Regions from separate parts of the Methylobacterium tardum genome, predicted to be linked through region 1. Evidence: riboswitches for the same ligand, from Rfam matches in the RefSeq annotation. Region 1 holds a riboswitch; the other holds the start of a gene.
The links. A riboswitch is a leader RNA that binds a small molecule or an ion and turns the genes downstream of it on or off. The one in region 1 is predicted to bind thiamine pyrophosphate.
Positions count from the first base shown of each region.

Region 1 (4,559 bases):
CCAAAGCTGTTCATGTCGATTTGAAGCCGATCGTTTTTGAGTGGCGCGCACAGAGACTATGAAAAGCCGCCTGCGTCACCAAAATTGCGTGACGTGGAACGGTGTGAGGCTGGGGTGCGCGCGCGGAAATACGCAGGCTGGATCGACCCGGACTGGTGCGGAACCTTCGGTGCTGCGCTTGGATGCGATTGACCCGCGTTGACGCCGCTTGGCGTGCTCATCCTTGCCAAACAGGCGTAAATTCCGACCTGTAAGCAGAGTGCTGCAGCCCCCAGACCGGGTCGATCATGGTGGCGAGTGACTGTCGGGCCAAAGTGCAAACGCGCGAGCAAACCTCCTCGGGAACTTCCGATTGCTCGAGTATGCTCAGGCACACAGACAGACAAACTCGAAATTGCCCTGTGTGATAAGCGTGAAACGCCAATTCATCTCGCAAACCATATGCATACACCCACGGATTCAGGGATAGCCCTTCGCGGGGCATTGGCAGCAGCACGCCGGCCTCGGCATAGCGGTACCCGGCAGCGAAGTTGCCTGTGATCCTGCAATACCGGCTAGCGGCGTGGCGCGCCTCGGCTCGCGCGGGACAGACGAAGATTGCACGATCATAGACCGTCGAAATCTCCTCCTCGGGCCTGCCCAGGGTTTCCATGATAAGGGCGGCGTTAAGCAGACTGAGGTATACCTCTTCCTCCCAATACCCGAGATCAGCTCGCTTTAGATAAAACTGGAGAGACTTAGCGAGATCACCAACGTCACGGTAGGATCTCGCCAGATAGAAGGTGTACCGTGAGATCATGAAGGGGTCGGTCTCGACGGAAAGCGCCTTCTCCATGGTCGTCAGATCGCGGTATTCTGACATTTCATCGCGGTGACGCGCGCCGTCGTCGCCGCGGCGCATCGATACCGGCAGCATCGGCGTGCCTGGATTCCCCGAACATTGCAAAAATTCGTGGACCACACCGCGATAATGGCAGTCGAAACCATTGTTTATCATCTGTATTCTAAAATATTCTGTCGCCCCGTCTAAGATTGCAAACATATACCCGGCTTCCGACAGCCTCGGCAAAACGAAGCCTTCCGGAACGATAAGCTCGTCGTCGGCATCGATGATCAGCGTGTAGTCGGCGTGCGGACGCGCGAGTTTCAGCGCCTCGGTCCGATTGAAGGCGAAGTCGACCCACGGTCGTTCCACGAGGCGACCCGGACAATCGGCCACCGCCGCTCGGATGACGTCCTGCGTCCCGTCCGTCGATCCGGTATCCACGATGATCCAATAATCGATGAACGGCCGCACAGAATCGAGGCACCGTCGTATGACATGTGCTTCATTCTTGACGATCATCGACAAACAGATGGTCTGACCAAAAGCGTTCATGGAAACGATATTCAAGCTTATATGAATGACCGGTAGAACAGTGATCACGTGCGTAGCATCAAATTAGGTAGCCACAAAGTGGCCTCGTAAAGAATAGAAACCGCTTGTCAGCTTACGACGCGCGTAATATTGGAATGATCTACCGAATAATATCGTGCCGATCATCAATTTTTACAACAATTACGAGTTGTTAAACTTGCTATAATGAGATATGGCGATCTGAATGATGCGCGTTTGCGAGCACGACGGTAAACAAGCTTCCTTTCCGGGCCAAATGGCGCAGCGTGGCATACGCAGGCGCCACTGCGATCTGGCCTCCCTGTGGCCGGTCCGGGTTGCAGGCGTTCGCTTCGATGATGTCCCACGCGGCGGCCCGCCGGATTCCCTCGGCCGACGGTCTGCCAGGGGCATCCGGGCGCGGCGTCGGTACGGGCCTCGGTGACGCCTCAACCCCGCAGGGTCATTGTGCCGCCGCTGACGGTGAAGTCGCGCAGGCGCTTCAGGAACGACATGCCGAGCAGGCTCGTGCTGAGACGCCCCCGCGGAATCACCACCGCGTCCACGTCCCGCACGATGATCGAACCGACCTGCAGGACGGCGATCCGGATCGGCGCCACCCGAACCGTCCCGTTCGCGGTGTTCCAGACACGGCTGAAATCGCCCGCACGGACCCGGATCCCGATCCGCTCGGCATCCTCCTCCGAGAAAGCGCAGGAGCTCGCGCCGGTATCGACCATCATTGATAGAGCGCGACCGTCCATCAGGGCATTCACGAAGAAGTGGCCGTTGCGCCCGGCCTGAAGTGCAACGCCGGCCACCGCGCCGTCGGGAACCGGCGTCGTTGCCGCGGCGGAGGCCGGCGCAGCCGGATCCGAGCGGGTCCGCTCGCGCAGCTTCTGGAAAGCCGTCACCGACAGGAAGCCAATCGTGCAGACGACCACGAATGTGCGCACGCTTCCCGCCCCGGCCCTTCAGAGTGGTGAATTCTCGCCCGGATCCGTGAAGGGCTGGTGCCCGGCAGCCGGATTTCATCCGGCTTGGTATCCGGGCGATGACTGCGTCCGAGGAATGTCCGTCCGCCGGGTGATGCCGATCGGCGGCGGGGTTGACCGATGCGGCGAGGGCGACCAAATCTATCCCCGTTCCAGGGAGATCCCCGGCAAGGGGCTGAGAAACCGCTGGCACGTCCGTCAGGACCTGCGGCGCGGAAATCCTTCGAACCTGATCCGGCTCATACCGGCGTAGGGATTGGACCGCGGCCGCCCGAAAGGCAGGCCACAGCTTCTCACCGAAGCACACGGCCCGGTTCCCGCGACGGCAATCCGCGGAGATGCCCGTGCACCTCGACCGCCCCGCCTCACCGATCGGCCGCCGCCGCAGTCCCGACGGCGGTGTCGCGCCCGCGGCCCTGCCGGCGCGGACCGACGTCGCCGTCATCGGCGGCGGGCTGATCGGCCTGTCGATCGCGTGGCGGCTCGCTCGGGCGGGCCGTGCCGTGACCGTGCTGGAGCGGGACACGATCGGCGCGGGCGCGAGCCTCGCGGCCACCGGCATGCTGGCCCCCGCCGCGGAGCATGAGCCCGGATCCGACCCGCTGCTGCCGCTCGCCTTGGCGTCGCTCCGGCTCTGGCCGGAGTTCCGCGACGCCCTGGAAGCCGAGTCCGGCCGCATGATCGATTACCGCCCAGATGGCACCCTGGTCCTGGCGGTCGGCCGCGACGAGGTCGAGCGTCTGCGCTTCCGCTTCGATCTGCAGCGCCGGTCGGGGCTCGAGGCGGCTTGGCTGCCGGGCAGCGAGGTGCGGCGGCTGGAGCCCGGCCTGCGCCCCTCGGTCACCGCCGGGATCCACTGCCCGTTGGACCATCAGGTCGATCCCCGGATGGTCATGGACGCCCTTACCGAGGCCTGCCGCCGAGCCGGCGTAATTTTGGTGGAGCGGACCCCCGTCACCGGCCTCGACTGGTCGGGCGGCCATGTCGCGGGCGCCCGGGCCGGGGATCGCGGTGTCGCGGCCGAGACCGTGGTGCTGGCCTCCGGTGCCTGGAGCGGGGAGGGCGGCTTGCTGCCGGAAGGGCTCGCCCTGCCGGTCCGGCCGCTCAAGGGCCAGTCCCTGGCCCTGCGCACCACCCCGCGCACCGGCACGCTTGGCCGGATGATCTGGACCGAGCAGGTCCACATGGCGCCGAAGAGCGACGGTCAGCTCATCGTCGGCGCTACCGTGGAGGATTGCGGTTTCCGGCCCGGCGTCACCGCGGGCGGCCTCTACGCCCTGCTGGAGGGCGCACGCCGGGTGCTGCCCGGGATCGAGGAGATGGAGGTCGAGGCCGTCTGGAGCGGCTACCGCCCCACCTCGGACGACGACGCGCCGATCCTCGACGTGATCGCCCCCGGGCTCGTCGCCGCGACGGGCCATCACCGCAACGGCTACCTGCTTGCCCCGATCACCGCCGACGCCATTGCCGGCTTGGTGACGGACGGCGTGCTGCCTGAGGTCGCCCGGCCGTTCACCCTTGCGCGGTTCGGCCGCCCCGAGCCCCGGAGGGTCTCGGCATGAAGCTCTTCGTCAACGGCGAGCCGCGCGAGTGCGCCGCCGAGACCGTGGACGCCCTGTTCCGCCTGGAGGCGGAGGAGAACGGGATCGAGAGCCCGCAGGGCGTCGCCATCGCGCTGAACGGCCGGGTGCTGCGTCGCCGGGACTGGGGCGAGACCCCGGTCGCGGACGGCGACCGCGTCGAGATCGTCCGCGCCATGCAGGGAGGTTGAGCATGGACCAAATTCTTACGCCGCTGCGCCCGGAGAGCGGGGACGACAGCCTGACCATCGCCGGGGTGAGCCTGTCGTCCCGGCTATTCATCGGCACCGCCGGCTACCCGACCCAGGCGATCATGCGCGACGCCGTCGCGGCGAGCGGCGCCGACGTGGTCACCGCCTCGATCCGCCGGGTCTCGCTCCAGGGACACGGCTCGGACACGGTCAAGATCCTGAAGGGCAAGCGTTTCCTGCCGAACACCGCGGGCTGCGAGACGGCCCGCGACGCGATCATGACCGCCGAACTCGCCCGCGAGGCGCTCGATACCAACTGGATCAAGGTCGAGGTGATCGGCGACCGGGAGACGCTCTACCCGGACGTCACCGAACTGATCGAGGCCTGCCGCCATCTCGTGGACGACGGCTTCGTGGT
Region 1 covers NZ_CP097484.1:2,816,135-2,820,693, reverse strand. The annotation lists gene M6G65_RS13445 (glycosyltransferase) at 218-1,378, opposite strand; gene M6G65_RS13440 (TIGR02281 family clan AA aspartic protease) at 1,825-2,331, opposite strand; TPP riboswitch at 2,516-2,644, shown strand; gene thiO (glycine oxidase ThiO) at 2,709-3,932, shown strand; gene thiS (sulfur carrier protein ThiS) at 3,929-4,141, shown strand; gene thiG (thiazole synthase) at 4,144-4,559, shown strand, end outside.

Region 2 (4,559 bases), 3.0 Mb from region 1:
CAGGTAGAAATAGGCGAAGTGAACGACGCGGCGGTCGGAGAACAGGCGCCAGTCACGGCCGATTACCCGGCCCATGAACAGGCCGGACAGGAGGAAGAAGTCCGGAATCCGAAACGGCTTCGCGAAGGCCACGACCGGATGCAGAAAACCTTCGCCGCCCATGGCGTCGCCGGTGCCGGTCACCGCATGCATCATGACCACGAGGAGGATGCATATGCCTTTGGCGACATCGACCCAGGCGAGCCGATCGCGCGCATCTCCGGTTCCGGCCATCGTCCCGTCCTTGCAGTCGAGGCGATCCTGGACCCGGAACGGTTGACGACAAGGCTCTGCGCCGGCGCCCGCTGTCGACGTGGCGAACGCGCGGTAAATGCCGCCCGTCAGTGCTTGCGCCGTGCTGCGCGCCGGTCGCGGGTTGAGCGGGTCGCGGCGTGGAAATCGTCGGGCTTGCCGCGGACCCAGGTCAGGAACCGGGCGATCTCCGGATCGGCCCTGAGAGCCTCCACATCGGCGAGGCGCTTGGCAATCTCGGCCTCGCTGTAGCGGGCATGGATAGCCGAGTGGCAGATCTGGTGAAGCCGGACCGTACCCCGGTGCGTCCCGCCTTTGAGCTTCGGGGTCAGGTGGTGAAGGCTGGAGCGAGCGCCGGGCGGAATCGGCCGCTCGCAGAGCGGGCAGACCGGATGCGCGCGCGCGGCCGTCCCCGGCGCATCGGGGTCATCGGCGCTCCAGCGCCGTGAGCGCCGTCCGACCACGCACATCCTCCCTCGTTCGACCCGTTACCGCTCCGATTGCGCCGCCGGCGCGCAGCCCCGCGCGAGGCGGCTCCGGAACAGCGCCTCGGCCGCGCGATCACCGACGCCCAGGATCGAGACGTGGTCGCCCGAAACGAGCTCGATCCGGGCTCGCGGCCCGGCTGCCGCCGCCAGGGCGACCGCAAGCTTGGCCGGCACCACAGGATCGTCGCGGCCCTGAACGATCAGCACAGGCGCCGTCCCGGTGCGGATGCGCAGGTCCGAGCGATAGGTGTCGCGCAGGAGCAGGTCGGGGCCAGCGGGACATGCAGCCGCACGGCGTGGCTCATCGAGTCGAACGGCGCCTCCAGATACAACCCGAGCGGCGCTGTGCGCGCACCGACCGCGACCGCGACGGCGGCGCCCAAAGAATGGCCGTGAAGCAGGATCGGCGCACCCGGCGCCCGAGCGGCCGCTGCAGCCACCGCCGCCATCCCATCATGGATCAGCCCCGTCTCGCTCGGGTGTCCGGTCGAGCCCGGATAGCCGCGATAGGCAGGGGCCAGGACGCCCCAGCCGCCGCGGTGCCAGGGACCGTCGGTGAAGCGGGCGCCCTGCGGCTCCGGCCGCGAGCCGTTGCCATGGAAACTGACGATCACGCCGCAGCCGGGCTCCGGCGGCTTCCACAGCGCGTGCAGCGTCTCGCCATCCTCGGTGACGAGGGTGACAGCGGCCACGCCCGGAACCGGCACGACGGCGGGCAATGGCCGATACGCGCCCGGATAGAGGAGCCGGCGCTGGTTGAGGCCGAGCACGACCAGGGCCAGGCCGTAGAAGAGGATGGCCGCGAGAGCCAGGCCGATCAGGAGACGCATATCCGCTGGCTGGAGAGCACGGCATTCGCCGAGGCGCGCGACGGCCCGGGAGGATCTGTTGTCTACGGGTTGCACTCAGCATTGACAAAGCGGCCCGAGAGCCCGAGTCTTGAATCGTTCCGAGGGGGCCCTGCAGGGGGCTGAGATTGGGCACGCTGCCCTGACCCTTGAACCTGATCCGGCTCATACCGGCGGAGGGACGGGAACCTGCGGTCGCGTGCGCGCGGCCGGCTCTCATCTCAGCCATCGCGTGGACCGGACCGCTCCAGAACGAGGAGAGGCCCACGATGAACGCACCCGTTCTCCCGAAGGACGTGAAAGGCAGCCCCGAGGCCGTGACCACCGGTCCGGTCACCGGATCGCGCAAGGTCTATGCGAGCCCGGCCGGCCGGCCGGACATCCGCGTGCCCTACCGCGAGATTGTCCTCTCCGATCCCAAGGAGGAACCGGTGCGGGTCTACGACCCGTCGGGCCCCTACACCGAGACGGATGCGCGCATCGACCTCAACGCCGGCCTGCCAGGCGTGCGCGAGCCCTGGATCGCCGGTCGCGGCTACGCGGCGGTCGCGCCGCGGGCGGTGAAGCCGGAGGATAACGGCTTCGCGGGCGACAAGCTCGTAGCCGCCTGCCCCGCCGAGCGGATCATCCGCAAGGCCGCGCCGGGCCAGATGGTGACGCAGTACGAATTCGCCCGCGCGGGGATCATCACCGAGGAGATGATCTACGTCGCCCATCGCGAGAACGTCTGCCGCGAGAAGATGCTCGAGGGCGCGGAGGCCGCGCTCGCGGACGGCCAGAGCTTCGGCGCCTCGGTCCCACCCTTCATCACTCCGGAATTTGTGCGCGACGAGATCGCCCGCGGCCGGGCCATCATCCCGGCCAACATCAACCACACCGAGCTGGAGCCGATGGCGATCGGCCGGAACTTCCTGGTCAAGATCAACGCCAATATCGGCAACTCGGCGGTGACCTCCTCGGCCGCCGACGAGGTCGAGAAGCTCGTCTGGTCGATCCGCTGGGGCGCCGACACGGTCATGGACCTGTCCACCGGCCGCAACATCCACAACATCCGCTCGTGGATCATCCGTAACAGCCCGGTCCCGATCGGCACGGTGCCGATCTACCAGGCGCTGGAGAAGGTCGGCGGCGACCCGCTCAAGCTCGATTGGGAGGTGTTCAAGGACACGCTGATCGAGCAGGCCGAGCAGGGCATCGACTACTTCACCATCCATGCCGGCGTGCGGCTGGCCCACGTGCCGCTGACCGCCCGGCGCGTCACCGGCATCGTCTCGCGCGGCGGCTCGATCATGGCGCGCTGGTGCCTCGCCGGCCACCGGGAATCGTTCCTCTACGAGCGGTTCGACGAGATCTGCGACATCATGCGGGCCTACGACGTGTCGTTCTCGCTGGGCGACGGTCTGCGCCCGGGCTCGATCGCCGACGCCAACGACGCCGCCCAGTTCGGCGAGCTTGAGACGCTGGGCGAGCTGACCAAGGTCGCCTGGGACAAGGGCTGCCAGGTGATGATCGAGGGCCCCGGCCACGTGCCGATGCACAAGATCAAGGTCAACATGGAGAAGCAGCTGACGGAGTGCGGCGAGGCGCCGTTCTACACCCTCGGCCCGCTGACCACCGACATCGCTCCCGGCTACGACCACATCACCTCCGGCATCGGCGCCGCGATGATCGGCTGGTTCGGCACCGCGATGCTCTGCTACGTCACCCCGAAGGAGCATCTAGGCCTGCCCGACCGGGACGACGTGAAGACCGGCGTGATCACCTACAAGATCGCCGCCCACGCCGCCGACCTCGCCAAGGGTCACCCGGCCGCGCAGCTGCGCGACGACGCGCTCAGCCGCGCCCGGTTCGACTTTCGCTGGGAGGACCAGTTCAACCTGGGCCTCGATCCGGATACGGCCCGGCGCTACCACGACGAGACCCTGCCGAAGGACGCCCACAAGGTCGCGCATTTCTGCTCGATGTGCGGGCCGAAATTCTGCTCGATGAAGATCACGCAGGATCTGCGCGCCGAGGTGCTGGCGATGGAGGAGGCCGGCGAGGTCGTGGGCGCGTCGCCCGCGATGTCCAAGGCCGAGGCCGAGGCCGGCATGCGGGCGAAGTCGCAGGAATTTCTGGCCGAAGGCGGCAAGCTCTACGTCGACGCCGCCGAGTGAGACGGCGGCACGCCCGGTCCCTTCAGGATTTGGGCGTGCCGCAGCCCCGCCCCGGCGCTCCGCCGTACGGGGCCTCGATATCGAGGACGGCACCCGGGCGGGCACCTTAGGCATCGTGCAGCGCCGCGAGCATCAGATCCGCGGCAATGCCGACGTCTGGGGGTTTCCCAGTTCCACGATCCGGGCGCAATTGTCCCCGGCCCATCGTGATCGAAGCGGAGCGCCTCCAGGGCGGCCGGGGCGGGCGCGCTCAGCCGCCAAGCGATTCCCATCCGGCGCGGCCCGGATGCGCCCGACGCGGCTTCGCAGAGCATCCGCGCATCCCGGTCCTGAAGATGCACCGGACGTAGCGCTGCGACTGCCCGTGCAACGCGACGACTTTAAAACGAATGCAGCTCGGATTTATGGCGTGGCGGTAACGGGGTGTTCATCGCATCTCCGAACGCCCACAGCCGTCCCGTGGACTGTCCGCGGCCCTTAACCGATGATTAGGCAGGTGGCCGGTTCAATCCTCCGATCACAGGATCGCAGGAGACTGGCCATGGAGATCCGCCCGTTAACGACCACGCCATCGGGGCCGCAGGGCCTCGACGCCCTCGGAGCCACGGCTGCAGCCGCCGTGACCCAGAAGGCGCCTGAACCCGAGACCAATACCGCGCCGCTCGAACCCGCGGTGAAGCTCGATATCGGCACCAATGGCGGCAAAGCGCGCTACATTCAGGACCCGGACACCAGCACGATCGTCTTCCAGGTGCTCGATCCCTCGTCCGGTACCG
Region 2 covers NZ_CP097484.1:6,733,207-6,737,765, reverse strand. The annotation lists gene M6G65_RS32360 (acyltransferase family protein) at 1-273, opposite strand, end outside; gene M6G65_RS32355 (HNH endonuclease family protein) at 381-755, opposite strand; gene M6G65_RS32350 (hypothetical protein) at 780-986, opposite strand; gene M6G65_RS32345 (alpha/beta hydrolase family protein) at 980-1,609, opposite strand; TPP riboswitch at 1,722-1,826, shown strand; gene thiC (phosphomethylpyrimidine synthase ThiC) at 1,897-3,783, shown strand; gene M6G65_RS32335 (hypothetical protein) at 4,325-4,559, shown strand, end outside.
Region 2: it holds a riboswitch for thiamine pyrophosphate, as region 1 does, so the genes downstream of both, thiC (phosphomethylpyrimidine synthase ThiC) here and thiO (glycine oxidase ThiO) in region 1, are expected to answer to the same signal.